Regions from separate parts of the Nonomuraea sp. KM88 genome, predicted to be linked through region 1. Evidence: riboswitches for the same ligand, from Rfam matches in the RefSeq annotation. Region 1 holds a riboswitch; the other holds the start of a gene.

Evidence for each region. Region 1 has a riboswitch for glycine ahead of gcvT (glycine cleavage system aminomethyltransferase GcvT). Riboswitches for the same ligand answer to the same signal wherever they lie in the genome.
Region 2: another riboswitch for glycine. It lies ahead of gcvP (aminomethyl-transferring glycine dehydrogenase); the one in region 1 lies ahead of gcvT (glycine cleavage system aminomethyltransferase GcvT).

Annotation. Positions count from the first base shown of each region.
Region 1 covers NZ_JBQQCC010000017.1:162,247-170,220, reverse strand. The annotation lists gene ACTWPV_RS38510 (L-serine ammonia-lyase) at 1-1,125, opposite strand, end outside; gene gcvH (glycine cleavage system protein GcvH) at 1,198-1,587, opposite strand; gene gcvT (glycine cleavage system aminomethyltransferase GcvT) at 1,584-2,669, opposite strand; glycine riboswitch at 2,704-2,803, opposite strand; glycine riboswitch at 2,823-2,920, opposite strand; gene ACTWPV_RS38495 (gamma-glutamyl-gamma-aminobutyrate hydrolase family protein) at 2,974-3,666, opposite strand; gene ACTWPV_RS38490 (3-oxoacyl-ACP reductase) at 3,676-4,440, opposite strand; gene ACTWPV_RS38485 (aldehyde dehydrogenase family protein) at 4,449-5,795, opposite strand; gene ACTWPV_RS38480 (glutamine synthetase family protein) at 5,806-7,176, opposite strand; gene ACTWPV_RS38475 (FadR/GntR family transcriptional regulator) at 7,301-7,974, shown strand, end outside.
Region 2 covers NZ_JBQQCC010000005.1:255,300-276,036, reverse strand. The annotation lists gene ACTWPV_RS17830 (RNA polymerase sigma factor) at 1-145, shown strand, start outside; gene ACTWPV_RS17825 (hypothetical protein) at 209-607, opposite strand; gene ACTWPV_RS17820 (TetR/AcrR family transcriptional regulator C-terminal domain-containing protein) at 722-1,282, shown strand; gene ACTWPV_RS17815 (DUF5999 family protein) at 1,483-1,680, shown strand; gene ACTWPV_RS17810 (alpha/beta hydrolase family protein) at 1,647-2,318, opposite strand; gene ACTWPV_RS17805 (hypothetical protein) at 2,400-2,747, shown strand; gene ACTWPV_RS17800 (tetratricopeptide repeat protein) at 2,857-3,654, opposite strand; gene gcvP (aminomethyl-transferring glycine dehydrogenase) at 3,748-6,579, opposite strand; glycine riboswitch at 6,758-6,857, opposite strand; gene ACTWPV_RS17790 (MerR family transcriptional regulator) at 6,916-7,536, opposite strand; gene ACTWPV_RS17785 (bifunctional nuclease family protein) at 7,684-8,154, opposite strand; gene ftsR (transcriptional regulator FtsR) at 8,287-8,946, opposite strand; gene ACTWPV_RS17775 (FHA domain-containing protein) at 9,014-9,526, opposite strand; gene ACTWPV_RS17770 (sugar phosphate nucleotidyltransferase) at 9,795-12,299, opposite strand; gene ACTWPV_RS17765 (CDP-alcohol phosphatidyltransferase family protein) at 12,304-12,885, opposite strand; gene ACTWPV_RS17760 (GNAT family N-acetyltransferase) at 13,142-13,936, opposite strand; gene ACTWPV_RS17755 (phosphoribosylanthranilate isomerase) at 13,936-14,523, opposite strand; gene ACTWPV_RS17750 (response regulator) at 14,686-15,363, opposite strand; gene ACTWPV_RS17745 (sensor histidine kinase) at 15,360-16,964, opposite strand; gene ACTWPV_RS17740 (class I SAM-dependent methyltransferase) at 17,094-17,684, shown strand; gene ACTWPV_RS17735 (acyl-CoA dehydrogenase family protein) at 17,711-18,892, shown strand; gene ACTWPV_RS17730 (enoyl-CoA hydratase/isomerase family protein) at 19,176-19,955, opposite strand; gene ACTWPV_RS17725 (alpha/beta hydrolase) at 19,952-20,737, opposite strand, start outside.

The DNA.
Region 1 (7,974 bases):
GATCTCGGCGGCGTTCTCGACCTGCTCCGGGGTGCCTCCGAGCGCCTCCGTGAGGCCCGCGGAGGCCATGGAGCAGGCGGAGCCGACCTCGCCCTGGCAGCCCACCTCGGCGCCCGAGATCGAGGCGTTCTCCTTGAACAGCACGCCGATCGCGCCGGCCGTGAGCAGGAAGCGGATCACACCGTCCTCGTCCGCATGGGGGACGAAACGGGTGTAGTACGTCAGGACCGCCGGGATGATGCCGGCGGCCCCGTTGGTGGGGGCGGTGACGATGCGGCCGCCGGCCGCGTTCTCCTCGTTGACCGCCAGCGCGAACAACGTCACCCAGTCCATGGCCTGCAGCGGGTCCTTCTCGGCCGGCTCGGACTGCAGGCGGCGGTGCAACTGGTTGGCGCGGCGCTTGACCTTGAGCCCGCCGGGCAGGACGCCCTCCTTCGAGATGCCCCGGCGCACGCACTCCGACATGACCTGCCAGAGGCGCAGCAGGCCCGCGCGGACCTCCTCCTCGGTGCGCCCGAACGCCTTCTCGTTCTCCAGCATGAGCGCGGACATCGACAGGCCGGTGTTCGTGCAGTGTTTGAGCAGTTCTTCCCCGGTGGTGAAGGGGTAGGGCAGGACGGTGTCGTCCGGCTTGATGCGGTCGGCGCCGGTGGCCTTCTCGTCCACGACGAAGCCGCCGCCGACCGAGAAGTAGATCTTCTCCCTGAGCTGCTCGCCCGCCGCGTCGTAGGCGGTGAAGCGCATGCCGTTGGGGTGCTCGGGCAGCGAGATCTTGCGCTCGAAGACGAGGTCCCGGCCGACGACGAAGGGGATCTCGCGCATGCCGTACAGCCGGACGCTGCCCGACTCGCGCATCTCGGCCAGACGCCCTTCGATGGTGTCGACGTCGACCAGTTCCGGCTTCTCGCCGGACAGGCCCAGCAGGACCGCCTTGTCGCTGCCGTGGCCCTTCCCGGTCAGGCCGAGCGAGCCGTACAGGATGGCCTCCACCCGGGCCACGCGCGGCAGCAGGCCGTCCTCATGCAGGCCGCGGGCGAACTTGTGGGCCGCGGCCATCGGGCCTCCCGTGTGGGAGCTCGACGGCCCGATACCGATCTTGAACAGATCGAAGACGCTGATCGCCATTGATGATGCGCCCTTCATGAGTGCCGGGGCCCGGACGCGGGCCCCGGCGTCAGCCGATGAGGCCTGGCAGGGTCAGGACTCGCCCGAGGTGAGCGCGGCGTACTCCTCGGCGGAGAGCAGGTCCTCCGGGTCGCCCTCCATGCGCACCCGGAACATCCAGCCCTCGCCGTACGGGTCGCTGTTGGCCAGGCTCGGATCGTCCACGATGGCCTGGTTGACCTCGACGATCTCGCCGCCGACGGGCGTGTAGATCTCGCTGACCGACTTGGTCGACTCGACCTCGCCGACGGAGTCGCCCGGCTCGGTGACCGAACCGACCTCGGGGAGCTGCACGAAGACGACGTCACCAAGGGCGTCGGCGGCGTAGGCCGTGATGCCGACGGTCACGGTGAGGCCGTCCTCGACCCCGGAAACCCACTCGTGTTCCTTGGTGTAGCTCAGGTCGTCAGGGATGTTGCTCACTTGTTCCTCCTGTAAAAGGGCAGCTCGGCCAGGTCCATGGGTTCATGGCTGCCCCGGATGTCCACAGCCAGGCCTGAGTCGGCGCCGGTGTCCACGTAGGCCAGCGCGATGGGCTTGCCCAGAGTCTGGGAGGGCGCACCGCTGGTGACCTCGCCGACGACGGCGCCGTCCTTGGTGACCGGGTAGCCGTGGCGCGGCACCCGGCGGCCCCGGGCGACCAGACCGACGAGACGGCGCCGCGGCGGGTCGTCCTTGACCGCCTCGAGCGCCGACCTGCCGACGAAGTCGCCCGGCTTGTCGAATTTCACCACCCTGCCCAGCCCCGCGTCGAACGGGGTCAGCTCGGCGCTCAGCTCGTTGCCGTACAGGGGCATGCCGGCCTCGAGCCTGAGCGTGTCGCGGCTGGACAGTCCTGCGGGCTTGAGCCCGTACGGCTCGCCCGCGGTCACGAGCGCGTTCCAGAGCGGCACCGCGTCCTGGCCGGCCACGAACAGCTCGAACCCGTCCTCGCCGGTGTAGCCGGTGCGCGCGATGAGCGCCTGCCGCCCGTCGACGAGCCCGGGCAGGCCCGCGTAGTACTTGAGCCCGGCCAGGTCGGCGTCGGTGAGCGTGGCGAGGATCTCCTGGGAGCGGGGTCCCTGGACGGCGATCAGGGCGTACTGCTGCGAACGGTCGTCGACCACGGCGTCGTACGCCTTGGAGCGGTTCTCCAGCTCGTCGGCGACCTTCTCGTAGTTCGAGGCGTTCGCGACGACCATGAACTCCTCGTCCCCGAGCCGGTAGACGATGAGGTCGTCCAGCACCCCGCCCCGCTCGTTGACGATCATGGTGTACCTGGCTCGTCCGGGCGTCACGGCCGACATGTTGCCGACCAGCGCGTAGTCCAGGGCGGCGGCGGCCTGCGGCCCGGTCACGAAGATCTCGCCCATGTGCGAGAGGTCGAACAGCCCGGCGGCCTCGCGGACGGCCCTGTGCTCCGCGGACTCGCTCCCGTACCGGAGTGGCATGAGCCAGCCCGCGAAGTCGGTCAGCGTCGCGCCGAGGCTTTCGTGCACGTCTCGTAGCGGAGTAGGTCGGGACATTTATCGCACCTCAGGACAGGATTGGATGCCAGCATCCTCCCCCTCTGTCATCGATGCCTGAGAGCTTCGCCCGAGTTTTGCCGGACTTTCACCTTCGGCGAGACCCTGCGGGCCTGCTTTCCAGAGGTCACCTTCCGAAGAGACATGCTCCCGGTCAGCCGTGCGGTCCTTTGCCTTGAGAGGTTCGCGGGGAGGGCTTGCTCCTTCAGGGACCCTGACCGGCTGTCAGGGTGCTCTCCCGCACGGTTTGCTGGTGTGTCACGCCAGCCTAGTAGTGATTTGGGGGTCTTGTCGCGTTCGCTGGTCAGCAGGCGGCCACCAGGGCCTCGAAGAGGGCGTGGTCCTCGGCCGCCTCCGGGTGCCACTGCGCCGCCACGGTGAACGGCCCCGAGTCCAGCTCCACCCCTTCGACGGTGCCGTCGGCGGCGCTCGCGGTCACGGTGAGGCCGGGGGCGAGCCGGTCGACGGCCTGGTGGTGATAGTGCGGCACCGTCACGGGCGCCGTGCCCAGCGCCTTGGCCAGGCGGGTGCCGGGGACGGGGGTGATGGGCAGGTGACCGAACCGTCCGGGCGCGGGGGAGTGACCCGTGTGGCCGACCACGTCGGGCAGGTGCTGGTGGAGGCTGCCGCCAAGAGCGACGTTGAGCACCTGGAGGCCCCGGCAGATGCCGAGGAAGGGCAGCCCGGCGTCGAGGGCGGCGGCCAGCACGGCGAACTCGGCCTGGTCGCGGAATTCGCGGATGTAGCCGGTACGCTCCTCCGGCGTCTCGCCGTACCTCGCCGGATCGATGTCGCCGCCCCCGGCCAGGACGAGCCCGTCCAGGCGGCTCACCACCTGCGCGGCGTCCCCCGCGGGCGGGAGCACGACCGGCTGGCCGCCGGCCCGGACGACCTGCTCGACGTACATGTACGGCAGGAGCGCGACCGGCATGTCCTGCCAGACCGTGAACGTCGCCGGCTCCACGTAACACGTGACCCCGATGACGGGACGTCGCACGACGACCCCCTAGAGCGGCGTGACGTAGGCGCCGGAGATGCCGCCGTCCACCAGGAACTCGCTGCCCGTGATGAACGACGCGTCGTCGCTGGCCAGGAACGCGACCGCCGCCGCGATCTCCGACGCCTCGGCGAAGCGCCCGACCGGGACGTGCACCAGGCGCCGCTGCGCCCGCTCGGGGTCCTTCGCGAACAACTCCTGCAGCAGCGGCGTGTTCACCGGGCCCGGGCACAGCGCGTTCACCCGGATGCCCTCGCGAGCGAACTGCACGCCCAGCTCGCGCGACATCGCCAGCACCCCGCCCTTGGACGCCGTGTAGGAGATCTGCGAGGTCGCCGAGCCCATGACGGCCACGAACGACGCGGTGTTGATGATCGAGCCCCTGCCCTGCCGCCGCATGTACGGGATGGCGTGCTTGCAGCACAGGTAGACGCTGGTCAGGTTCACGTCCTGGACGCGGCGCCACGCGTCGATGCCGGTCTCCAGGATCGAGTCGTCGTCGGGCGGCGAGATGCCGGCGTTGTTGAAGGCGATGTCCACGCTGCCGTAGGTGTCGAACGCCGTACGGAACATCCGGGCGACGTCGTCCTCGTCGGCCACGTCGACGCGTACGAACAGGCCGCCGACCTCGTTCGCGGCCTTGACGCCCGCCTCCTCGTCGAGGTCGGCGCAGACCACCTTGGCGCCCTCGTCGGCGAACCTGCGCGCGGTGGCCAGCCCGATGCCGCCGCCCGCGCCGGTGATCACAGCCACCCGATCCTGCAATCTCTTCACGTGCTGCCTCACTCCCAGGAGATGAAGACGTTCTTGGTCTCGGTGAACGCCGCCAGGGCGTCGGGGCCGAGTTCCCGGCCCAGCCCTGACTGCTTGAAGCCGCCGAACGGGGTCCAGTAGCGGACCGACGCGTTGGAGTTCACCGACAGGGCGCCCGCCTCGACCGCTCTGGACACGCGGAGCGCGCGCCCGACGTCGCGGGTCCAGATGGAGCCGCTCAGCCCGTACGGGGTGTCGTTGGCGATGCGTACGGCGTCCGCCTCGTCCTCGAAGGGCGCCACCGACACGACCGGCCCGAAGATCTCCTCGGTGAACGCACGGTCGGTGACGTCCGGGGTGAGCACGGTCGGCGGGAACCAGTAGCCCTTGCCCTCGGGGCACGACCCCTGGAGGTAGGGGGCGCCGTCCTGGACGAAGCCGCGCACGCGGTCGAGGTGCTCGGCGCTGATCAGCGGGCCCATCTCGGTGCTCTCGTCGCGGGGGTCGCCGACGACGACGCCGCGCACGGCCTCGGAGAGGCGCTCCATGAAGGCGTCGTACACGCTTGCCTGGACGAGCAGCCGGGACCTGGCGCAGCAGTCCTGTCCCGCGTTGTCGAAGACCGCGTAGGGGGCGGCTTGTGCCGCTCTGTCGAGATCGGCATCCGCGAAGATGATATTTGCGGACTTGCCGCCTAGCTCCAGCGTGACCCGCTTGACCTGGGCCGCCGCCTTGGCCGCGATCTCCTTGCCCACCTCGGTCGAGCCGGTGAACACGATCTTGGCCACGCCGGGGTGCTCCACCAGCCGGGCGCCCGCGACCTCCCCCGCCCCGGGCAGCACCTGGAGCACCCCCTCGGGCAGGCCCGCGGCCAGGGCCAGCTCCGCCAGCCTCAGCGCGGTCAGGGGAGTCCACTCGGCCGGCTTGACGATCACCGTGTTGCCGGCCGCCAGCGCCGGGGCCACCCCCCACGACATGATCAGCATCGGGAAGTTCCACGGCACGATGACGCCCACCACGCCCAGCGGCTCCTGGAAGGTGACGTCCACGCCGCCGGGCACCGGGATCTGCCTGCCGTGGTCGCGCTCGGGCGCCCCGGCGTAGAAGTGCAGCACGTCGCGTACGGCGCCGGCCTCCCAGCGGGCGTTGCCGATCGGGTGCCCGGCGTTGGCCAGCTCCAGCCGCGCCAGCTCCTCGCCGTGCTCGCCCACCAGGTCGGCGAACCTCCTCAGCAGCCGTGCCCGGTCGCCGGGCGCCACCCGCCGCCAGGCGGCGTACGCCTTCCCGGCACGCTCCACCGCCCGGTCGACCTCGGCCGCGTCGGCCAGTTCGACGTCGGCGACGACGTCCTCCGTCGCCGGATTGACGATCTTCATCGGTCACCCGTCACATTCGCTCGAAACCACGGAACATCTCCCAGTCCGTCACCGCCGCGTCGAACGCCGCCAGCTCCACGCGCGCGTTGTTCGCGTAATGCTCGACGACCTCCTCGCCGAACGCTTCGCGGGCCAGCTTCGACCCCTCGAACAGGGGGAGCGCGTCCCGCAGCGTGTGCGGAACGGTCTCCGCGCCCGAGTCGTATGCGTTGCCCTCGAACGCGTCCTCCAGCGGCAGCTCGTTGTCGATGCCGTGCAGCCCGGCCGCCACCATCCCCGCCACCGCGAGGTACGGGTTGACGTCACCGCCCGGCACGCGGTTCTCGATCCGCAGCGACGGCCCGTGCCCGACGAGCCTGAGCGCGCAGGTGCGGTTGTCGACGCCCCACTTGATCGCCGTGGGGGCGAAGCTGCCCGGCACGTAACGCTTGTAGGAGTTGATGTTGGGGGCGTACAGGAGGGTGAGCTCGCGCAGGCAGGCCTGCTGCCCGGCGATGAAGCGGGCGCCGAGCTGAGAGAGCCCGTACGGCCCCGGCCCGGCCATGACGGGGTCGCCGTCGAGGCTCCTGAGCGAGATGTGGATGTGGCAGGAGTTGCCCTCGCGCTCGTTCGGCTTGGCCATGAAGGTGATCGACCTGCCCTCCTGGGCGGCGATCTCCTTGGCGCCGTTCTTGTAGATGGCGTGGTTGTCGCAGGTCTTCAGCGCCTCGGCGTAGCGGAAGGCGATCTCGTGCTGGCCCAGGTTGCACTCGCCCTTGGCGGACTCGACGTAGAGCCCGGCGCCCTCCATGTCGCGCCTGATCCGCCGGAGGAGGGGCTCGATGCGGGCGGTGCCCAGCAGCGAGTAGTCGACGTTGTAGAGGTTGGCGGGCGACATGTCGCGGTAGCCGCGCTGCCACGCCTGCTCGTAGGTGTCGTCGTAGACGCAGAACTCCAGCTCGGTGCCGACGTACGCGGCCAGCCCCCGCTCGGAGAGCCGGGCGAGCTGCCTGCGCAGGACCTGGCGGGGGGAGGGCGGCACGTCGCCGCCGTCCTCCCAGGTCAGGTCGGCCATCAGCAGGGCGGTGCCCTCCTGCCACGGCACCCGGCGCAACGTCGTCAGGTCGGGTTTCATCACGAAGTCGCCGTAGCCGCGCTCCCAGGACGACATCGCGTAGCCGGCCACGGTGTTCATGTCCACGTCGACCGCGAGCAGGTAGTTGCACCCCTCTGAGCCGTGGTGCAGCACCTCGTCGAGGAAATAGCGTGCGGACAGCCTCTTGCCCTGCAACCTGCCCTGCATGTCGGCGATCGCGAGGAGCACGGTGTCGATCCGCCCGGACGCCACCTCGTCGCGCAGCTCGCTGACGGAAAGGTATCCGGTGCTCGCTCCATCGCTCACGCTACGCCGCTCCGATCTGCGCTGACACGCGTCCCCGTTGATTGGGCTAGTCTTAGACCATTGATGTGTATGGCGGGATCCCTTGTCAAGACCTGAGGACACGTTGGACGAGTCGGCGCGTTTGATGACGGTGCTGCGCCCGGTCCGGGCCGGCAACGCCTTCGAGGAGACCGTGGAACGCCTGCTCCAGGCCATCAAGCTCGGTCTGGTCGCGCCGGGCGACAAGCTTCCCCCCGAGCGCGAGCTGGCCGTCAGGCTCGGCATCAGCAGAGTGACGCTGCGCGAGGCCATCCGGGCGCTGTCCGACGCGGGATACCTCGAGGTGCGAAGGGGCCGTTACGGCGGCGCGTTCGTCACGTACGCGCCGCCCGAGCCGGACGCCGGCCACCTGCGCGAGGCCGTCAAGGAGATGGGCATGGCCGACCTGTCGGACGCCCTCACGTTCCGCCTGGCGGTCGAGTGCGGGGCGGCCCAGGTGCTGGCGATGTCCCGGCCGGCGGAGGGGCAGCGGGCGGTGCTCGTACGCCGGCTCGCCGACGTGAACGAGGCCGGCCTCGACGACTACCGCCGGCTCGACACCGCCTTCCACCTGGCGATCGCCGAGCTGACGGGCTCGCCCCTGCTCGCCACGACCTGCGCGGACGCCCGCTCGCGGGTCAGCGACCTGCTCAACGCCATCCCCATGCTCCAGGTCAACCTCGACCACGCCGCCGTGCAGCACCAGGCCATCGTCGACGCCATCCTGGCGGGCGACCCCGACGCGGCCCGGCAGGCGGTGGCCGAGCACCTGGAGGGCAC
Region 2 (20,737 bases), on a different contig from region 1:
GGTGGACGGCAAGCCGCACACGCTGGACGAGATCGGCAGGCACCTGGGGCTGACCCGGGAGCGGATCCGCCAGCTGGAGAAGGAGTCGCTGTCCAAGCTGCGCCACCCGAGCAACACCCGCCCGCTGCTCGACTGGGCCAGCTGACAACGGAGCCCCGGCACACCACGTGCCGGGGCTCTCGTTTCCTGGACGCCTGGTGACCGGCGCTCAGACGGTGGCGGGCACCGGGCGCGGCACCCGCGGGATGCCCCACATCCGGTTGTCCTCGCGCAGCGTGCGCAGGCGCTCGACCTGTGCCGTCCACATGGCCCCCGCGGGGGTCGCCTTGGCCTTGCGGCGCGCGATCCGGTCGTCGTAGGCCTTCACCCCGAACGTGGCCCGCTGCCCCGCCTCCGCGGCCCGCAGCGTGTCGGTCAGCGCCCGGTCGAGCGCCTGGCCCGCGGCCAGCAGCTCGATCTCGTCGGCCGCCGAGGCCTGCAGCTCGCGCAGCGTCCGCTCGGCCTCGCGGGCCTTCTCGAGCAGCTCGGGGAAGCTCCTGGAGATCTCCTGGTCCGCGTGGAAGCGAACCTCGGCCTCCCGGCTCACCCGCGGACGGAAAAACGCCATCGACTCGGCCCCTTCACGCTGTCGTCATTCGTTCCGACGCTTAGCGTACGCCGTCCCGCGACACGTGCGGAAATCGGCCAGGAGCGAGCGCCTTTACATAGTAAGATGATCTCCATGCCCGCCAAGCGACCACCCGTCCCCCTCTCCCGCGAGCGCATCATCGAGGCCGCGCTCCACATCGCCGACGGCCAGGGCCTGCGCCGGCTCACCATGCGCCGCCTGGGCGACGCCCTGCAGGTGGAGGCGATGGCCATCTATCACCACCTGCCCCGGGGCAAGGAAGCGCTGATGGACGCGCTGGCCGAGCACGTCACCGCCATCCACGTCGAGCAGCGCTCCACCTGGCAGGAGACGGCCAGGGCCTGGTGCCGGGCGAGCAGGGAGGCGCTGCGCGAGCATCCCGGCGTGCTGGCCCTGGCCCTCACCAAGCCGCCCAAGGGCGCCACGGCGGTCGCCGTCAAGGAGCAGACCGAGCAGCTCGCCGACGCGGGGCTCCAGGACGCCGCCGAGGCCGTGCGCACGCTGCGGGCCTTCGTCTTCGGCAGTGTCGCCGTCGAGGTGCAGCAGTCAGGCTGGGCCGACCCAGACGTCGATGAATGGGTCAGACGGGACGAAAGAGCTGATATCGACTTCGAGCGCGGGCTCGACGCTCTCCTCAAGGGATTGCAAACGTGATGCGCGTGTCGCGCTTGGCCGGTTATCCTGCATAAGGCACGCTGTGTCGAAGGTCACACGCACCAGGGATCCTCCTGTAACAGCCCGAACGGGCTATGTCGGAACGCGTGACACAGTCGCACACTTGCCAGGACAACAACCCGAGCCGGCTCCCGCCCCTCCAGAACGGGAGCATCCCACGAGATATCGGAGGCACGCCGATGTGCCCGCACGACCCGGCCTGTCCGGATGCCGAGGCGCCTGACCGCGAGGCGGCACGCACCCTCGCCTGCCACCCCGAGCAGGGGTGGAGCCTGCTCTGCAACGGCGTCGTCCTGTTCGAGGACACCGGCGAGCTGCTGCCCAGCGGCACCGTCATCGCACCTCATCGGCCCGATCCGCTGGTGGGCGCGGCCTGATCCGCACGCGGGCGGCGCCGCCGGCCGGTGCTGCCCTGCCGTGGCGGCCCGCCGTAGCGGGTGATCCACTCCGCCACGACCTCGCCCACCCGGGCGGGGTCCTTTTTCAGGTCATGGCCCTCTCCCGGCAGCACCACCAGGCGCGCGGCATCCGCGGCGTCCGGCACTCCGAAGGGGTCACGATCACCGTTCACGACCAGCACGTCCACCCCGGCGCCGCGTAGCTCCCCGGCCCGGGAGCGCTCCGGCTTCCCCGGCGGATGCAGCGGAAAGGCCAGCGCCACCACCGCCGCCGCGCCGACCGCCTTCGCCGTACGGCACGCCACCCGAGCCCCGTTGCTCCGCCCGCCCTGCACGAGGGGCAGCCCCGGCAGGCGCGCGCGCAGCTCGGCCAGCACGATCTCCCACGCCTCGTCCTGCCTCGCCGGCGGGCCCGGCGCCCGCGCCCCCGCCATCCTGAACGCCTGCGTCACCCGCGCCACGCTGGCTCCCACGCCCATGGCGGCGTCGCGCACGGCCAGCAGATCGGGAGCGTCCACTCCCCCGGCCGAGCCATGGGTCAGGACCAGCAGCAGCCGCGCGCCCGGCACCTCGTCGATCTCCACGAGCGCGGGCCCGCGCGGGGTCATCACCTCCATGCCAGCACCGTACCTGGGGAGGATGACGCGCTAGCCCTCAGGTCGGATGACGACACCACTTCCGGGATGGATGATGACCTTATGCCGGACCAGCGTCCCATCAGGGAAGACCTTCAGGCCACGCTCGACGCCCGCCGCGATCTCGGGCCCGACTACGAGGCGGCGCTCGTCGACTCGTTCACCGAGCGCCTCGAGGCCACCATCGCCGCCCGGGTGCGGGCCGAGCTCGACCGCCACGGGCCCCCGCCGCACAAGAAGTCCGCGCCGGGCGCGACGATGATCCCGGTCGCGCTGGGCTCGATGGGCATGGGCATCCCGCTGACGGCCATCGGGGTGGTCAACGCCGGACTGGTGGGGCTGATCATCACGTGGCTGGCCATCGTCATCATCAACGTGGCCGCCGCGGCGGCCATCATGCGCCGCGGCTGACCTCCGGCCGGCGGAGGGAACGGGAGCACCTCCGCCGGCCCGCGGGCACGCCCGGGAGGAGCGCCTCGGTGGCATGGGCCGGGACGTCACGCACACCGGGCCCCGGGCGTCAGGTGTCGCGCTGGTAGCGGAGCCTGACCTCCGCGGCCAGCGTCTCGTCGGCGTGCTCCAGCCCGTACGACCAGACCCGCCCCGCGTCGTCGTCGCGCCCGCGCAGGGGCAGGGTGCGGGCGAGCAGCTCGATGGCCAGCGCGCTCGTCTGCGCGTCCGCGCCTCCCTCCACGGTCTCCGCGAACTCCGCGCAGGCCAGCTCAAGGTGCGCGATGCCGAGCCGGACCCGCAACCCCGGCGTCTCCTCCTCGGGCACGGCCTCCAGGGCGTCCAGGAGGAGCTCAGCCGCCGCCCCGGGCTCTCCGTGCTCCATCAGCAGGTCGGCCAGCTCCTGCGCGGCGCGCGCGGCGACCTCGCCGTCGCCGGCCGCCATCGCGGCCCGCAGCTCCTGCTCCGCCTCCTCGAGGTTGAGCGCCCGCACGGCCAGCCGGGCCAGCGCGAGATGGGCCAGCGGGACGTACGCGGCCGCGCCGACCCCCAGCACGGCCTGCCAGGCGGCTCTGGCCTGCTCGGCCCGCCCTTCGCGTTCGAACCCCTGGGCCAGGTGGCAGGCGGCCTGCGAGGCGTATTCGGGGTGCCCCGTCGCCAGCGCGGTCCTGGCGGCGGTCCTGGCGGCCTCGACGTCGCCGCGCTCCTCCAGCACCACGGCCAGCCCGACGGCGGCCTGAGCCCTGTCGGGCTCGTCGGGGTCGGCGGCGAGCTCGCTGAGGATGGCGGCGGCGCCGTCGAGGTCGCCGCGTTCGGCCAGACGCCGGGCGGTGTCGAGAGGCGGGGTCTCCAGCTCTGAGGACGTCAAGAGAGCTCCTTCTGGCGACGGTCGCCCTGAGCCTAACGACTTCCGGCGATCATGTCTGCCCGGTTGACGCCGAAGGTCTGGCCCTCCCGGTGACTAGTCCTCGTACGCCTCCAGCGGGGGGCACGAGCACACCAGGTTGCGGTCGCCGTAGGCCTGGTCGATGCGGCGCACCGGCACCCAGTACTTGCCGTCGCGCAGCGACGGCAGGGGGTAGGCGGCCTCGGTCCGCGTGTACGGGTGGTGCCACTCGTCGGCGCTCACCGACTCCGCGGTGTGCGGCGCGTTGCGCAGGGGGTTGTCGGCCTTGTCGTAGTCGCCGGACGCCACCTTGGCGATCTCGCCCCTGATGGCGATCATCGCGTCGGCGAACCGGTCGAGCTCGCCGAGGTCCTCGCTCTCGGTCGGCTCGATCATGAGGGTCCCGGCGACGGGGAACGACATGGTGGGCGCGTGGAAGCCGTAGTCGATGAGGCGCTTGGCCACGTCGTCCACGGTGACGCCGGTCTCCTTGGTGATCTGGCGCAGGTCGATGATGCACTCGTGGGCCACCAGCCCGCCGCGTCCGGTGTAGAGCACCGGGAAGTGGGGGGCCAGCCGCTTGGCGAGGTAGTTGGCCGACAGGATGGCCTGCTCGGTGGCCGCCGTGAGCCCGTCGGAGCCCATCATCCGGATGTACGCCCACGAGATCGGCAGGATCCCGGCCGACCCGTAGGGCGCCGCGGAGACGGGCCCCACCGGCGAGCCGTCGCGCAGCGGATGACCGGGCAGGTAGGGCGCCAGGTGGCCGCGGACCGCGACCGGGCCGACGCCGGGGCCGCCGCCGCCGTGCGGGATGCAGAACGTCTTGTGCAGGTTGAGGTGGGACACGTCGGCCCCGAACTCGCCGGGCTTGGCCAGCCCGACCAGCGCGTTGAGGTTGGCACCGTCGACGTAGACCTGGCCGCCGGCCTGGTGGACCTTGGCGCAGATCTCGGTGATGGTCTCTTCGTAGACGCCGTGCGTCGACGGGTAGGTCACCATGATCGCGGCGAGCGCGTCGCGGTGCTTGGCGATCTTGGCGTCGAGGTCGGCCAGGTCGACGTTACCCTCGGAGTCACAGGCCACGACCACGACCCGCATGCCGGCCATGACGGCGCTGGCGGCGTTGGTGCCGTGGGCCGAGGAGGGGATGAGGCAGACGTCCCGCCCGCTGTCACCGCCCGCGTTGTGGTAGGCGCGGATGGCCAGCAGCCCGGCGAACTCGCCCTGGGAGCCGGCGTTGGGCTGGATGGAGACGGCGTCGTAGCCGGTCACCTCGGCCAGCCAGCGCTCCAGCGTGCCGATCAGCTCGAGGTAGCCCTCGGCCTGGGCGGCGGGCGCGTAGGGGTGGACGGCGGCGAACTCCGGCCAGGTGATCGGCTCCATCTCGGTGGTCGCGTTGAGCTTCATCGTGCAGGAGCCCAGCGGGATCATGGACCGGTCGAGCGCGATGTCCTTGTCCTGCAGCCGGCGCAGGTAGCGCAGCATCGCGGTCTCGGAGCGGTGGTCGTGGAAGACCGGGTGGGTCAGGTAGGCGGACTCGCGCAGCAGCGGGGCGGGCAGCGCGTCGGCGGCGCCCTCGACGTCGGTGCGGGGGGTCGTGACCCCGAACGCGGCCTGCACCGTGGCCAGGTCGGCGGCTCCGGTCTTCTCGTCGCAGGCGATCGAGACGTGGTCGGCGTCCACCTGCCAGAGGTTGACGCCCCGCTCGGCGGCGGCGGCGACCACGGCGGACGCCCGCCCGGGCACGCGCACGAGCACGGTGTCGAAGAACTCGGCGTGCACGACCTCCACGCCAGCCCGGCGCAGCCCCTCCGCCAGGGCTGCGGCGTGGCGGTGCACCCGGTGGGCGATGCGGCGCAGGCCCTCCGGGCCGTGGTAGACGGCGTACATGCTCGCGATGACGGCGAGCAGGACCTGCGCGGTGCAGATGTTGCTGGTGGCCTTCTCGCGGCGGATGTGCTGCTCGCGGGTCTGCAGGGCCAGGCGGTAGGCGGGGTCGCCGTCGGCGTCGACGGAGACGCCGACCAGGCGGCCGGGCAGCTGCCGCTGCAGGCCCTCGCGTACGGACATGTAGGCGGCGTGCGGCCCGCCGAACCCGAAGGGCACCCCGAACCGCTGCGAGGAGCCCACGGCGATGTCGGCGCCCAGCTCGCCGGGGGCGGCCACGAGCGTCAGTGCCAGCAGGTCGGCGGCGGCCACGACGAGGGCGCCCGCCTCGTGCGCGGCGGCGGCCACGGCGCGGAAGTCACGCAGCCGGCCGGACGCTCCTGGGTACTGGACGAGCACGCCGAAGCACTCGGGCAGCTCGCCGTCGAGGGAGTGCTCCACGAGCGTGATGCCGAGCGGCTCAGCCCTGGTGGCGAGGACGGCCTTGGTCTGGGGCAGCGCGTCGGCGTCGACCACGAACACGGCGCTCTTGGACTTGCCCGCCCTGCGGGCCAGCGTCATGGCCTCGGCCGCGGCGGTCGCCTCGTCGAGGAGCGAGGCTCCGGACACGGGCAGGCCGGTGAGGTCGGAGACGACGGTCTGGAAGTTGAGCAGCGCCTCGAGGCGGCCCTGCGAGATCTCCGGCTGGTAGGGGGTGTAGGCGGTGTACCAGCCCGGGTTCTCCAGCAGGTTGCGGCGGATGACGGCGGGCGTGACCGTGTCGTGGTAGCCCAGCCCGATCATCGAGGTCAGCACCTGGTTACGGTCGGCCAGGGCGCGCAGCTCGGCGATGGCCTCGGCCTCGCCGGCGGGGGCGGGCAGCGTGAGCCGGTCCTTCGCCCTGATGGACTCGGGGACGGCGACCGCCACCAGATCCGCCACGGACTCGAAGCCCACGGCCTCGAGCATGCGCTGCTGTTCGGACTCGGAGGGGCCGATGTGCCGGGACGAGAACGGCGGGGCGGACAGATCGGTCATGGAGATGCCTCCCGAGGCTGTGGAGACCGGCGCCAGGGCGCGGGCGTGTGCCGGATCTCCCCCTCTGTCAGCGCGGGCCCCGGACAAGCGCGGGGCCGCGACCTGAGAGCTTCACCCCGGTGGGGCTTGCACCGTCGGTGAGGCGCGCCTGGCGGGTGCGCCTGCTTTCCAGAGTTGCCTCGCCCGAGCGGTACGGGATGCCTGAGAGATTCCGGGGAGGGTTGCTCCTTCGGCGCCCCGGAGCCCAGGGGGCCCGGAGACTCTCCCGCACGGGGTCGTCGGCCTTTCTGCCCTCAGGTTACTACGCCCGATTCGTACGGCTGCCAGGAGCCGTACTCACCCCGTGCGGCGGGCGCGGCGGCGGCGGGCGAGTTCGTCAGCGGGATGGTCGGCCGGGACGGTGTCCTCGACCGCCGCGCGTTCCCCCGGCAGCTCCGCGAGGGAGCCCTCGACCTCGCGCCAGACCCGGCCGAGCGCGATGCCGAACACGCCCTGCCCGCCCTGGAGCAGGTCTATCACCTCGTCGGCCGAGGTGCACTCGTAGACGCTGACGCCGTCGCTCATGAGCGTGATCTGCGCGAGGTCGGCGACCCCGCGGTCACGCAGATGTTGCACGGCCGTGCGGATCTGCTGCAACGACACCCCGGTGTCGAGGAGCCGCTTGACGACCTTGAGGACCAGGATGTCGCGGAAGCTGTAGAGACGCTGGGAGCCGGAGCCCTGCGCGGCTCTTATCGTGGGCTCGACGAGGCCCGTGCGCGCCCAGTAGTCGAGCTGCCGATAGGTGATGCCGGCCGCCGAGCATGCCGTCGGCCCGCGGTATCCGATGTCGCCCGGCAGCGCCGCGGGCTGTTCGTCGAAGAGCAGACCCTGCTCCCCGGCACGCTGCCGCGCGCTTTCGCGCCGCACCGGATCTTCCTGGCCGGCCGTCTTTCCCTCGCCGCTGCTGACCGCCACGCGGACCTCCGGCTTTCTCTCATCCCGTGGCCTGATCTGGGGGTACGTGAAGCGCGGCCACGGGTTTCACTTGCACCGTAGGACCGCGACCATGCTCAGTCAACGATCCGGCTCGGCGCGTCGTGAAGCGTAAATGCACTGAAATACCTACCCCGCCCGGCCGAAGTCCTCGGGAGTGATCGTGTCAAGAAACTCCCTGAACTTCTCCACCTCGTCTTCCTGGTCGTCCGGGATGATCACCCCGGCCTCCTGGACGACCTCTTCGCTGGCGAAGATGCGCGCCCCGGTGCGCAGGGCGAGCGCGATCGAGTCGGACGGCCGCGCGCTCACCTCCACGCCGTTGGAGAACACCAGGTCGGCGAAGAAGATGCCGTCACGCAGGGCGACGATGTTGACCGCCCGCAGGCCTACGCCCAGCGCGCTCAGCACGTCACGGAAGAGGTCGTGGGTGAGCGGCCGCGGCGGAGGCTCCTCTGCCTGGGCCAGAGCGATGGCCGTGGCTTCCGTCATGCCAATCCATATAGGAAGGAACCGCTCCCCGTGTGCCTCCTTCAGCAAGACGATCGGCTGATTTGTGGGCATTTCAACCCGAACGCCCACAACCTCCATCTGCAACACGGGCTGCTCCGTATTCCTGACCGGTGACCCGGCACAGCTATTTGGTCGTTGCTTCTGCTGACTGGCTTCTGCATTTCAACGTAACACCCGGCGGGCCTGGAATGTGCCGCCGCCTCCCAGCTCGCCGCGGTCTCAGCGCCCCAGCACGGACCGGACACCCGTGCGCACAAGGGATGCGTGCAGGTCGAGCAGGAGTGCGGAAAGCTCCCTGGCCACCTCGTCGGCCTCGCCGATGGCGCCGGGGGCGCGCCGCTTGAGTATCGGTGCGACGGTCTGCTCGACCAGGCCGCACTCGCGCTCGGCCGCCGCCTTGACCGCGCGCAGATGCCGGGCGCGCAGGCCGAAGCGGGCCAGGGCGCCGACGGTGCGGGCCACCGCGAGCGCCTCCTCGTCGTAGCGACGGGCCACCGGGGCGAGCAGGCCGTAGTCCTCCAGCTCGGCGAGGGTCTCCTCGTCGATGCTCGCGGCCTCGATCAGCTCGGCCCGGCTGAGCCTGATCTCCTGCTTGCCGTTGTCCTGCAGGGCGCGCGGGCGGCCGAAGCCCTCCGCCATCTTGTCCTTGATCACCCGCAGCGGCAGGTAGTGGTCGCGCTGCTCGGTGAGGATGAAGCGCAGCTGCTCCACGTGCAGGTGCGTGAACTTGCGGTAGCCGGACGGGCTGCGCTCGGGCTCGATCAGCCCTTCGCCCTCCAGGAAACGGATCTTGGAGATGGTGACATCGGGGAACTCGCCCTGCAGGAGCGCGAGCACCTCCCCGATGCTCATGTGCGAGCGTGCCGCCTGCGACGTCATGCGCGCTCCTCCCCTTGCCGCATGGTCACGCACGAGACGGCGTCCGCCGGTCGCCCGCTTCGCCCCCTCATGCCCCGGAGCTGCCCCGCATCAGGAAGACAAGGCGGAACTTGCCGATCTGCACCTCGTCGCCGGAGTGCAGGGGAACCTCCTCGATCCGCTCCCTGTTGACGTAGGTGCCGTTGAGGCTGCCCACGTCGCGCACGGAGAACTGGCCGCCGCGGTGGCGGTAGAACTCGACGTGGCGGCGGGAGACGGTGATGTCGTCGAGGAAGATGTCACTCTCCGGATGGCGCCCGGTCGTGGTCAGGTCCTTGTCGAGCCGGAAGCGGCTGCCCTGGTTGGGCCCTCTGGTCACCGTGAGCAACGCCGCGCCGGGCGGCAGCTGCTCGACCAGCGCCCGCTCGGCCAGGAGCATGTCGCCTGTCTCAGCCTCATACGCCTCGATTCCCGCCACCGAGATCGTCGATGTGGTGTCCCCGGAGACCTCGAGTCTGGTCAGCGGTGACCCACAGCGGGAACAGAAACGGGCATCCTCGGGGTTGGCGTGCCCGCACTGCGTGCAGTAGACGCTCGGCATCGATCGGCTCGGCCTCCTACCGCGAAGACGCGGCGACGGTGCTCTGGAGCGCGCCTCGCTTCGCTTTTTCAAGTTTGCGAATGCCGCAACTTACGCTGATCAGCGGCAAAGGTCAAGACGGGGCGCTGGACTGTGGTCAGGACGCAGACAAAGTTACCGCCGCCCCTGCCCTGCGGTCCATGCCGCCGCGCGTTTCTACATTACGATCTTGCGGGACCGTCCGCGCACAATCGCGGCCCGGCCGTTCTCGCGCCCGCCCGGCCGCGGGTCACGTGGCGGCCTGTTCCACGACGCGGGCCCAGCGTTCGAGCAGCGCCTGCGCGCCGTCCACGTCGGAGGCCTCGGCCCACAGGTCGGTGACGGGCTCGGCCGCGGCCGGCAGCACCAGCACCCAGCTGCCGTCGTCGCGGGCCACCCGCACCCCGTCGGTGGTGTCGATGCGGCGGCCCTCCGGCTCGGCCTCGGCCGCCTCGATGACGGAGCGCATCACGGCTCCCTTGGCCGCCCACGGCGTGGGCACGGTCCGCCTGAGCAGCTTCACCTCGGGGATCCTCGCGTCGATCTGGCTGAGCGACAGGCGGGTGCGGGCGACCAGGCCGAGCAGGCGCAGGAACGCGGCCAGCCCGTCGATCGCGGGGCTGAACTCCGGCACCACGAAGCCGCCGCGCCCGTCGGCCGCGAAGATCATGTCGGGGGCGGCGGCGGCCGAGGTGAGGGCGTCGAGCGCGGTGGACGTCCACTGCACCTGCACGCCGTGGAAGCGGCACACCTGCTCGGCGACCCTGGTCGTGGTGACGGGCAGGGCCACCCGGCCGCTCCTGCGTTCGGCGGCCACGAGGTCGAGCACGACGAGCAGCGCGCGCTCCTCGCTGATGAGCTGGCCCATCTCGTCGACCAGGGCGATGCGCTCGCCGACCGGGTCGAACCTGACGCCGAAGGCCGCCCGCGAGGAGCTGACCAGCTCCGACAGGCGTTGCAGGTCGCGCCGCCGACCGGCGAGCGTCTCCGTGGGCGAGACGTCGTCGAGGCGGGCGTTGACGGTGAGCACCTCGACGCCGACCCGGCCGAGCAGCGTGGGCAGCACCAGCGAGGAGGTGCCTCCCGCGCAGTCGACGACGACCTTCATGTCCTTGACGCCGGTCACGCCGGCGTGACGCAGCAGTTCGTGGGTGTAGTCCTCGACGGCCCTGGCCGGGTAGGCGAGCTCCGCGATCTCCCCGGGGAAGGCGCGGCGGAACTCCTGGCGGGAGAAGACCCGCTCCAGCTTGCGCTGGGCGGCCGGGGGCAGGTCGGCGCCGCGGTCGTCCATGATGACGATGTCCACGCTCTGCGGGTCGCCCGGCGTGGTGCGCAGCGCGATCCCGCCCGCCGCCGAGCCCCTGGCGGTGTGGAAGCGGGCCACCGGCAGCGGGGCCGCCTCCAGATCGAGCACGTTGATCGCGCCGGCGGTCAGCGCGCCGATGACGGCCCGCTTGAGCGCCCTGGCGGCCAGGGAGCAGTCGCGCGAGGTGACGACGTGCTCGCCCTTCCTGAGGGTGGTGGCGTACGCGCTGGCCAGGCGGACGCACAGTTCGGCGGTGATCTCGACGTTGACCAGGCCGCTGACGCCTCTCGTGCCGAAGAGGTTGCGCTGGCCGCGCGACTCCCAGATGACACTGGTGTTGACGACCGCGCCGGCCTCGATCGTCTTGAACGGGTAGACCCGGACGCCGCTGGAGACGTACGCCTCCGCCTCGATGACGCATTCGTCCCCGATGACGGAGTTCTCCTCGATGCGGGCGCCGGACATCACGTCGGTGCTCTTGCCGATGACGCAGCCCCGCAGGTGGGCGCCGGGGCCGAGGTAGACGTTGTCGTGGACGACCGCGCGGTGCAGGAAGGCGCCCTCGCGGACGACGACGTTGTTGCCGAGCACGGTGTATTCGCGCAGCTCGGCCCCCGCCTCGACTTTGGCGTAGTCGCCGATGAGCAGCGGGCCCTTGAGCACGGCGTCGGGGTCGACCGCGGCGGAGTCGGCGACCCAGACGCCCGGCGAGAGCTCGAAGCCGCCGATGTCCACCGCGACCCTGCCGGACAGGGCGTCGGCGTGGGCCTTGAGATAGCTCTCGTGGGTGCCGACGTCCTCCCAGTAGCCGTCGGCCACGTAGCCGTAGATGGCCGCGCCGCGGGCCAGGAGCGCGGGGAAGACGTCGGAGGACCAGTCGACGGGCTCGCCGGTGGCCACGGCGTCGAGGACCTCGGGTTCCATGACGTAGACGCCGGTGTTCACGGTGTCGGAGAAGACCTGTCCCCAGGTGGGCTTCTCCAGGAAGCGCTGCACCCTGCCCTCGTCGTCGACGATGATGATCCCGAACTCGAGCGGATTCGGCACACGTTTCAGCCCGATGGTCACCAGGGCGGCATTCTCGCGATGGAACCGGATCATGTCCGTTAAATCAATATCCGTCAGAGCGTCGCCGGAGATGACCAGGAAACGATCGTCGCGGAGGCGGTCGGCGGCGTTCTTGACGCTGCCCGCGGTCCCGAGGGGCAGGTCCTCGGTGGCGTACTGGAGGTTCATGCCGAGCTCGTCGCCGTCGCCGAAGTAGGTGCGCACGAGAGCGGCCAGGAACTGGACGGTGACCACCGTCTCGGTGATGCCGTGCCGCTTGAGCAGGCGCAGTACGTGCTCCATGATCGGGCGGTTGGCCACGGGGAGCAGAGGCTTGGGCTGGTTGGCGGTCATCGGACGCAGCCGAGTGCCCTCCCCGCCCGCCATGACGACCGCCTTCACCCGATCACTCCTTCTTGGCCGAGATTACGAGCCGGCGCACCTGTACCACATACAGCACCCCCGCCCACCAGTACAGGCCCGTTCCCCATAGGGCGAACGCCCACCCGACAATTCGGGCTATATCGGCATACCACCCAGTGTGGGAGGCAAGGAAGAGGAGAGGGAAGGCGTACATGAGATTGAACATGGCGGCCTTGCCCAGGAAATGCACCTGAAGTGCCTTATAGCCATGTTTGCGAAGTACGGGGAAGGAACACGCGACGAAGAGTTCGCGACCGACGATGACCGCGACCAGCCACCACGGGATGACGTCGCGCAGCAGCAGCGCGAAGATGGTGGCGAAGACGTAGAGCTTGTCGGCGGCCGGGTCGATGATCCGGCCCAGCCTGCTCGTCTGGTTGAAGGCCCGGGCGATCTTTCCGTCGAGCCAGTCCGTGAACCCGGCGACCGCGAGGATCCCGATCGCCCACCCGTCCGCCTTGGGCCCCAGAACCAGCCAGAGGAACACGGGGACGCCCAGGAGGCGCAGGAAGCTCAGCAGGTTAGGAACCGTCCAGATCCGGTCCTCGGCGGAAGTATCGCTCACGCAGGAGACCCTACTGCGTGGAACTCCACCGCAGCGGTCCCGCCCGAACTCCCTTCACGGCGGGCCCCGCGGCCTCGACGGCGGTCCGGGGCGCCCGCCGGCCGCTCGCACACGAGCGCCCGCTCACCGCCCGCTTCCGGTCCGGCGGGCCCCTGGGCACCGCCTCCGCGGGTAGCCGGAGCGGGTAGCCGAGCGGGGTCGCCAGAGCGGGCCGTCAGAGCAGGCCCGCCGGAGCAGGCCCGCCGGAGCAGGGCCGTCAGGCGCGGAGGAAGGCGTGGGTGGAACCGAGGGGTTCGAACCCGAGCCGGCCGTAGAAGTCTTTCGGCCAGTCGGCCGCATCGGCCACCAGGAAGATCAGCTCGGCCTCCGCCTGCTCCGCGAGCAGCGCGGTCATCAGGGCCCGCGCATGGCCCTTGCCCCGGTGCTGCTCGCCGGTGAAGACGCCCTCGATCTGGGCGACCCCGCCGTCGACGTACAGGTCGGCCCTGGCGGCGATCTCCCCCGCCTCCCCGTCGCCGGCGCGGACCCCGCGGAAACCCACCGTGCCCGCCGTGCCCGCCCCGCGCAGCCGGCGCTCCACGCGCCGGGCGAGCCCGTCGATCACGTCGTCGGGCGCCTGCGGCAGCGCCTGGCGCCAGTCGCGGCGCAGCACGGGCAGCAGCTCCGGCAGTTCCAGCCGGTCGGCCGCGGGCGGGTCGTGGGGGATCGCGCCGCGGTAGGCCATGATCAGGTTGGTCTCGTGCTCGTAGCCGGCGGCGGCGAAAGCGGGTGCGAGGGTGGTGCCGAGCCGGTCGTCGTCCACGCACACCAGCCGGTGGGCCCGCTCGGCGAGCACCTCGTCCGCCGCCCGGAGCAGCTCGTCCGCATCCGGGTCGCCGGACCAGACGATCAGCTTGTTGTCGTCGTAGGAGCGGGGGAAGCTGTCGTCCAGCACCGCGAACCCGCCAGGGACCGGCACCTCGACGGGCGCCCTGCGCCGGGCGAAGGCGTGGGTGAAGCCGATGGCACGGGCCAGGTCTCCCGGCGCGGCAGCGCGGGCGTGCCCGTCCATCAGCCGCGTACGGCCGTCAGGAACGCCCTGATGAGAGCCGGGTCCTTCACCCCGGGCGACGTCTCCACGCCGCTGGACACGTCGACCCCCCACGGCTCGGCCGCCGCGATCGCGTCGGCGACGTTGCCCGGGGCGAGGCCGCCCGCCAGCAACCACCGGCCGGACGGCCTGCCGCGCACGGCCGCCCACTCCCAGGGCAGGCCGGATCCGGCGTGTGGCGCGTCGACGATGAGCAGGTCCTCGTCGAAGGCGCCGCACCGCAGGTCCGCCTCCGCGTCGACGGCCCTGACCAGGCGCACACCGAGGTCCTTCAGAGCGGTGAAGTCGCCGTGCGGATGCCTGCCGTGCAGCTGCACGGCCCGCACCCCGGAGGCCAGCGCGGCCGCGCGCACCGTCTCGGGGTCCTCGCCCCGGAACACCCCGACGGTGAGCACGTGGGCGGGAACGAGCGCGGCCAGCGCGGCCGCCCGCTCGACGGTGATCCTGCGGGGGCTGCGGGTCATGACCAGCCCGATGGCGTCGGCTCCCGCCTCGACGGCGGCGGCAACGTGCTCGGGCTCGCTCAGCCCGCAGATCTTCACGTACACACTCCCGACCTTAGCGGCGGCGGACGCCCTCCGGCGACCGCGGCCCTCCGGCGGTCAGGACCGTCCGGCGGCGACCCCGCAGGACGTGCCGCCGGCCGGTACGCCGGCCCGCCCGCCGCCCCGCATACCGGCGGCGCTCAGCCGGAGGGCGGGGGCGAGCGCTCAGCCGCGGGGCGGGCGTACGGGGCGGAAGGAGGCGTCGACCAGGCCGGTGCGGTGGGCGACGACGGCGGCCTGGATGCGGTTGCGCAGGCCCAGCTTGTCCATCGCCGCCGCGATGTGGGTCTTGACGGTGGTGACGCCCACGTACAGTTCCTCGGCGATCTCCGCGTTGGACAGACCTGCCCCCACCAGGGCGAGCACCTCGACCTCCCGCTCGGTCAGCCCGGCGGGCGGGGCGGGCGCGACGTGCTGCTCCCCCGCGGCCAGGAACCGCTCCACGACCCTGCGCAACACGGACGGCGCCAGCAGTTGCTCCCCGGCCGCCGCGCGGCGCACGGCGTCCACCATGCGCTCGGGATCGTCGTCCTTGACCAGGAACCCGACCGCGCCGGCCCGCAGGGCGGCGTAGACGTTGGCGTCCTCGGCGAACGTCGTCAGCACCACGATCCTGACCCCCGGACGGGTCCTGACCACGCGTTTGATCGCCTCCAGGCCGTCGACCTTGGGCATGCGCAGGTCCATGAGGATCACGTCGGGCAGGTGGCGTTCGGCCAGCCGCACCGCCTCGCCGCCGTCGACGGCCTCGCCGATCACCTCCATGTCGCCCGCGGCCTGCAGCAGCATGCGCACGCCCGCGCGGACGAGCGCCTGGTCGTCGGCGATCAGCACGCGGATCACGCGGTGCTCCCCTGGGACAGGCGCGCGGGCAGGCTGGCGGCCAGGAGCCAGCCGCCCTCGCCGTCGGGGCCGGCGGACAGGGTGCCGCCGAGGGCGCGGACGCGTTCGCGCATGCCGGCCAGCCCGCGCCCGGAGGAGGGCAGCCGCTCGATGTCGGTGGGCGGCCGGCCGTTGCGGATCTCCACGGAGAGCCCGTCGCCTGACGGGGTGACGCTGACGCGGACCTGCGTGCCTGGTCCGGCGTGTTTGAGCACGTTGGTGAGTCCTTCCTGGACGATACGGGCGGCGGAGGCGCGGGCGATGAGCGGGGCGCGGTCGGCGGCCGGGTCGAGGTCGAGCTCGACGTCGAGGCCGGCGGCGGCCATGCGGTCGGCCGACTCGCGGATGACGTCGGCGGGGTTGGCCAGCAGGCCGGGCTGCCTGTCGGGGTCGCGCAGCAGGTCGAGCAGCTCGCGCAGGTCCTGCAGCACCTGGTGGCCGGCGTCGCGGATGTCGGTGAGCGCGTCGGCGACGGGGCCGTCGGGCGCGGCGTAGCGGGCGGCGCCGGCGCGCAGCACCATGGCGCCGACGTGGTGGGCGACGATGTCGTGCACGTCGCGGGCGATGCGCTCGCGTTCGGCCAGCTGGTCGGCCCGCACCTGCGCGACGGCGGCGCGGGCGGACTCCTCGGCGCGCAGCCGTTCCGCGGCCAGGGCGGCCTGCCGCATCCCGAGGTAGCGGCCGATCGCGATCGGCGTGGCCACCAGCGTCATCAGCACGCCCGCGCGGAACGGGGTGATCTCGGTCTCGGGGCCGACCACGGCGATCGCGGTGAGCAGGCAGCCGGTCAGGTAGGCGGCCCCGACCCAGGCCCACGACCCCACCCGCATGGAGAACACGCCGATCGCGGTCAGGGTGAGGATCACGCAGGTGTTGACGGTGTTGTTCAGGTAGGTGTCGGCGGAGACGAGCAGCACGCCCTGCAGCAGGAACACCAGTCCCGGCAGCCGCCTGGCGATGCCCAGCGACAGGCCGCCCACGACGGCCAGCAGCCCCACCACCCAGACGGGCTGCGCGCCCAGGTGCCAGGAGCTCCACGTGCTGAGCACGGTGATGGCGACCCCGCCGGCGGCGAGCAGCGCGTCGGGCGTGACGTCGCGCTCCTCCAGCCGCCCCGCCGTGCTGCGCAGGTAGGCGCCGAGCACGGCGGGGAAGACCGGCAGGAGGACGGAGTACATCCAGGTGTTGGCGGTCGGCGCGAAGCCGGGGTCGGCGATGTTGCACGCGGTGGCGAGGATGGTGACGGCCACGGCCGCGGTGGTGGCCCGCAGGCCGGAGCGGTGCCCCGCCACGCCGAGGGCGACGCAGATGAGGATCTGCGCGGTGTTGGAGGTGAACGAGCCGATCTGGTCGGTCACCATGAGCAGCGCGGCCAGGCAGAAGGTGACGGTCACCGGCCGGTGCCGGACGAGCCCCATGGGCAGGCCCACCAGCAGCGCCATCGGGAGGTTCATCTCGGCGGGCAGGAACTCGGTGTCGCCCGCGTGCGCCGTCGTCAGCAGGTCGAGGCCCACGCCGGAGACGGCGAGCAGGACATCGAGAGGGACACCGCGCCAGCGCATGCGCACAACCGTATCCGCCCAGCGTGGAAGGCCGATCCTTCCCGTGGACGGCTCCGCCTCCTCCTACTGGCCGCACATCCGCCCGGAGGAGGGAGCGACCCACCAAGATCCTGCCCATAAAGTCGTGCCATGTCGAACGACAGCGCACTCTTCCTTGGCCAGTTCCTGCGTGCCCCCTCCAAGATCGGCGCGGTCGCCCCGAGTTCGCGCCGGCTGGCGGCGAACGTCTGCGCGCCGATCCCCGAGCGCGGCGAGCCGACCGTGGTGGAGCTGGGACCCGGCACCGGCCCGTTCACCGCGGAGATCCAGCAGCGGCTCGCCGGGCGGGGCCACCATCTCGCCGTCGAGGTCAATGACTTGATGGCGCAGCTGCTCGCCGAGCGCTTCCCCACCGTGGACGTGGCGCACGCCGACGCGGCCCGGCTCGGCGAGTTGCTGCGCGAGCGAGGGCTGCGGCAGGCGGACGTGGTGGTCAGCGGGCTGCCGTGGGCGGCGTTCCCCGAGGAGACGCAGCGTGACCTGCTCGGTGCGGTGACGTCGGCGATGAGCCCGGTGGCGGCGTTCACCACGTTTTCCTACGTGCACGCCATCCCGCTCAGCTCGGCGCGGCGCTTCCGTGCGCTGCTGGCCGAGCGCTTCGAGGAGGTCGTGCCGGGGCGTACGGTGTGGCGCAACCCTCCCCCGGCCTTCGTCTTCCACGCGCGGCGGCCTCGACCCTGATCAGAACATGATTCTACGATGGCGTGATGGACTTCTCCCTTCCCGAGAGCGCCCTCGCCGTCCAGCGGGGCATCGGCGCCATCTGCTCGCGATACGACCTCGCCTACTGGCAGCGGTGCGAGAGCGACAAGCGCTGGCCTGAGGAGGTCTGGGACGAGCTGGCCAAGGGCGGCTGGCTGGGCCTGGCGGTCCCGGAGGAGCACGGCGGCGGCGGGCAAGGGCTGCTGGAGCTGGCGGTGGCCACGGAGACGCTCTCGGCGTCGGGCGCGGCGGGCGGGTCGGCGTTCACGTACGTGCTGACCCCCGGCTTCGGCGCGCTCACGATCGACCGGCACGGCAGCGCCGGGCAGCGGGCGGAACTGCTGCCGAGGCTGGCCACGGGCGAGGTCGAGACCTGCTTCGCGCTGACCGAGCCGGACGCCGGATCCAACTCGCTGGCGATCACCACGTCGGCCCGGCGCGACGGCGGGGATTTCGTGGTCAACGGGCAGAAGATCTGGATCACCGGCGTGCAGCGGGCCACCTGGATGCTGCTGGTGACCAGGACGGTCCCGGCCGCCGAAGCGCGCCCGCGCAGCCACGGGCTGACGGTGCTGCTGGTGAACGTGCCCGAGGCGGTCGCCTCCGGAGGCCTGTCCTACCGGCCGATCCCCAAGATGGGCGCGAACACGACGCCGTCGAACATGGTGTTCATCGACGATCTGCGGGTGCCCGCCTCCAACGTGGTCGGTGAGGTGGACCAGGGTGTGGCGGTGTTGTGGGACATCCTCAACCCCGAGCGGGTGCTGCTGGCCGCCTCGGCGCTCGGCACGGCGGAGGTCGCGTTGCGGGTGGCCGTCGACTATGCCAGGGAGCGGGAGGTGTTCGGCCGGCCGATCGGCGCCAACCAGGCGATCTCCTTCCCGCTGGCGCAGGTGAAGGCCAAGATCGAGCTGGCCAGATTGATGATCTACAAGGCCGCGTGGTGCTTCGACCGGCGGCTGCCGTGCGGCACCGAGGCCAACATCGCCAAGCTCACGGCGTCACAGGCGGCCTGGGAGGCGGCAGACGCGGCATTCCAGACGCACGGCGGGATGGCCTATTCCCACGAGTATCCGGTCGCCAGGCTGCTGACCGACGCCAGGATCGCGAAGGTGGCACCTGTGACCGAGGAGCTCCTGCTCAACTACCTCGCGACCCAGGTGCTCGGACTCCCCCGCAGCTTCTAGCGGCCGGGCCGGTCGGGCCGGCCGCGAGGCGTGGAGCGCCGACGCCCGCCCGTTCTGGCGCGTTCGCCCCGCTCGTCCACCCTGCTCGTCCACTGGGCCATCGCCGCGCGCTCTCCCCCTTCGTCGTACGGCGTGCGCCGGACGCCCTGCGAGGCTTTCGGCTCCGCGTCCGCCGGGGCGACGTTCTCGGCCTCGGCGAACAGTGCCCGCCGGTGCCGGCGCGGTCATCTGGTCGACCTTGGGGCTGCGCCTACCCGGGCGGGCGGCAAGCACACCCGGCGCATCAGCCGAACGACGGCGGCCGCTTGTCCCGCAGGGCGCGCAGGCCCTCGGTCACGTCGGGCCCGGTGAAGCCGAGGAACTCCATGGCGAGGGAGGCGTCGAACGACGGGCCCGCCAGGCGCAGCCAGTTGTTGAGCGAGTATTTCGTCAGCCTGATCGCCTCCTGGGCGCCGGCGGCGAGGCGTACCGCGATCTCCAGCGCCCTGTCGTGCACCTGGTCGTCGTCGACGCAGAGGCTGACCAGCCCCATCCGCTCGGCCTGCTCGCCCGTCACGGGCTCGCACAGCAGCAGGTGGTATTTCGCCTTGGCCAGCCCGCACAGCAGCGGCCAGACGATCGCGGCATGGTCGCCCGCGGCGACGCCGAGCCTCGTGTGACCGTCGATGATCCGCGCGGTGCGCCCGGCGACGGAGATGTCGGCCAGGAGCGCGACGGCGAGCCCGGCGCCGACGGCGGGGCCCTGGATGGCCGAGACGATCGGCTTGGAGCAGTTGAGGACGTTGTAGACGATGTCGCGGGCCTCGGCGAAGACGCGCAGCCTGGTGGCGTGGTCGCGGGTCATCTCCTCGATCATGGACAGGTCGCCGCCGGCGGAGAACGCCGTGCCCTCTCCCCGGACGAGCACGGCCCTGACGCCGTCGTCGCGGTCGGCGTCGCGCCAGATCTCGCCCAGCTCGCGGTGGGCCGCGGCGTCGACGGCGTTGAGCCGGCCCGGCTCGCTGATCGTGACCCGCAGCACGCCGTCGGCCGGGGTGTCGATCTTCAGCTTGGTGTAGGTCACAGCGCCTCTCGCAGCCGCCCCGCGATGTGGTCGCGGGCCTCGCCCGCCTGGTCGAACAGGCCGGGCAGGCCGAAGAAGTTGTGCACCGCGCCGTCGAACCTGCGTAGCTCGACCGGCACGCCGGCGTCCGTCAGGCGCCGGGCGTAGCTCTCGCCCTCGTCGCGGAGCACGTCGTATTCGGCCGTCACGATGGTGGCGGGCGCCAGGCCGGCGACGTCGGGCAGGCACAGCGGGGACAGCCGCGGGTCGGCCGGGTCGGCGTCGGGGGCGTACTGGCGGGCGAACCACGCCATCTCCTCGGCCTCCAGCCCGAAGCCCTTGGCGAACTCCGTGTAGCTGGGCGTCCGCATCGCCACGTCGAGCACCGGGTAGACGAGCACCTGGTGGGCCAGCCGGAGCCCGGCGTCGCGGGCCTGCCATGCGGCGACGGCCGCCAGGTTGCCGCCCGCGCTGTCGCCGACGACGGCCACGCGGCCGTTGCTCTGGTAGAAGGCGGGCCTGGCGAAGATGTCGCGCACGACCGTCCACGCGTCGTCGGCGGCGGCCGGGAAGGCGTGCTCGGGGGCCAGCCGGTAGTCGACGGACACGACCACCGCGCCGGTGCGGATGGCCAGGTCGCGCCCCAACGCGTCGTTGCGCTTGACGCTGCCGAGGACCCACCCGCCCCCGTGGAAATAGACCACGACGGGCAGCTGGCCGTCGCCCGGGTCGGCGCGGTAGATCCGGATCGGCACGCCCTCGGCGCGCTCGTCGCGGACGAACGGCAGCTTGGTGAGCGGACC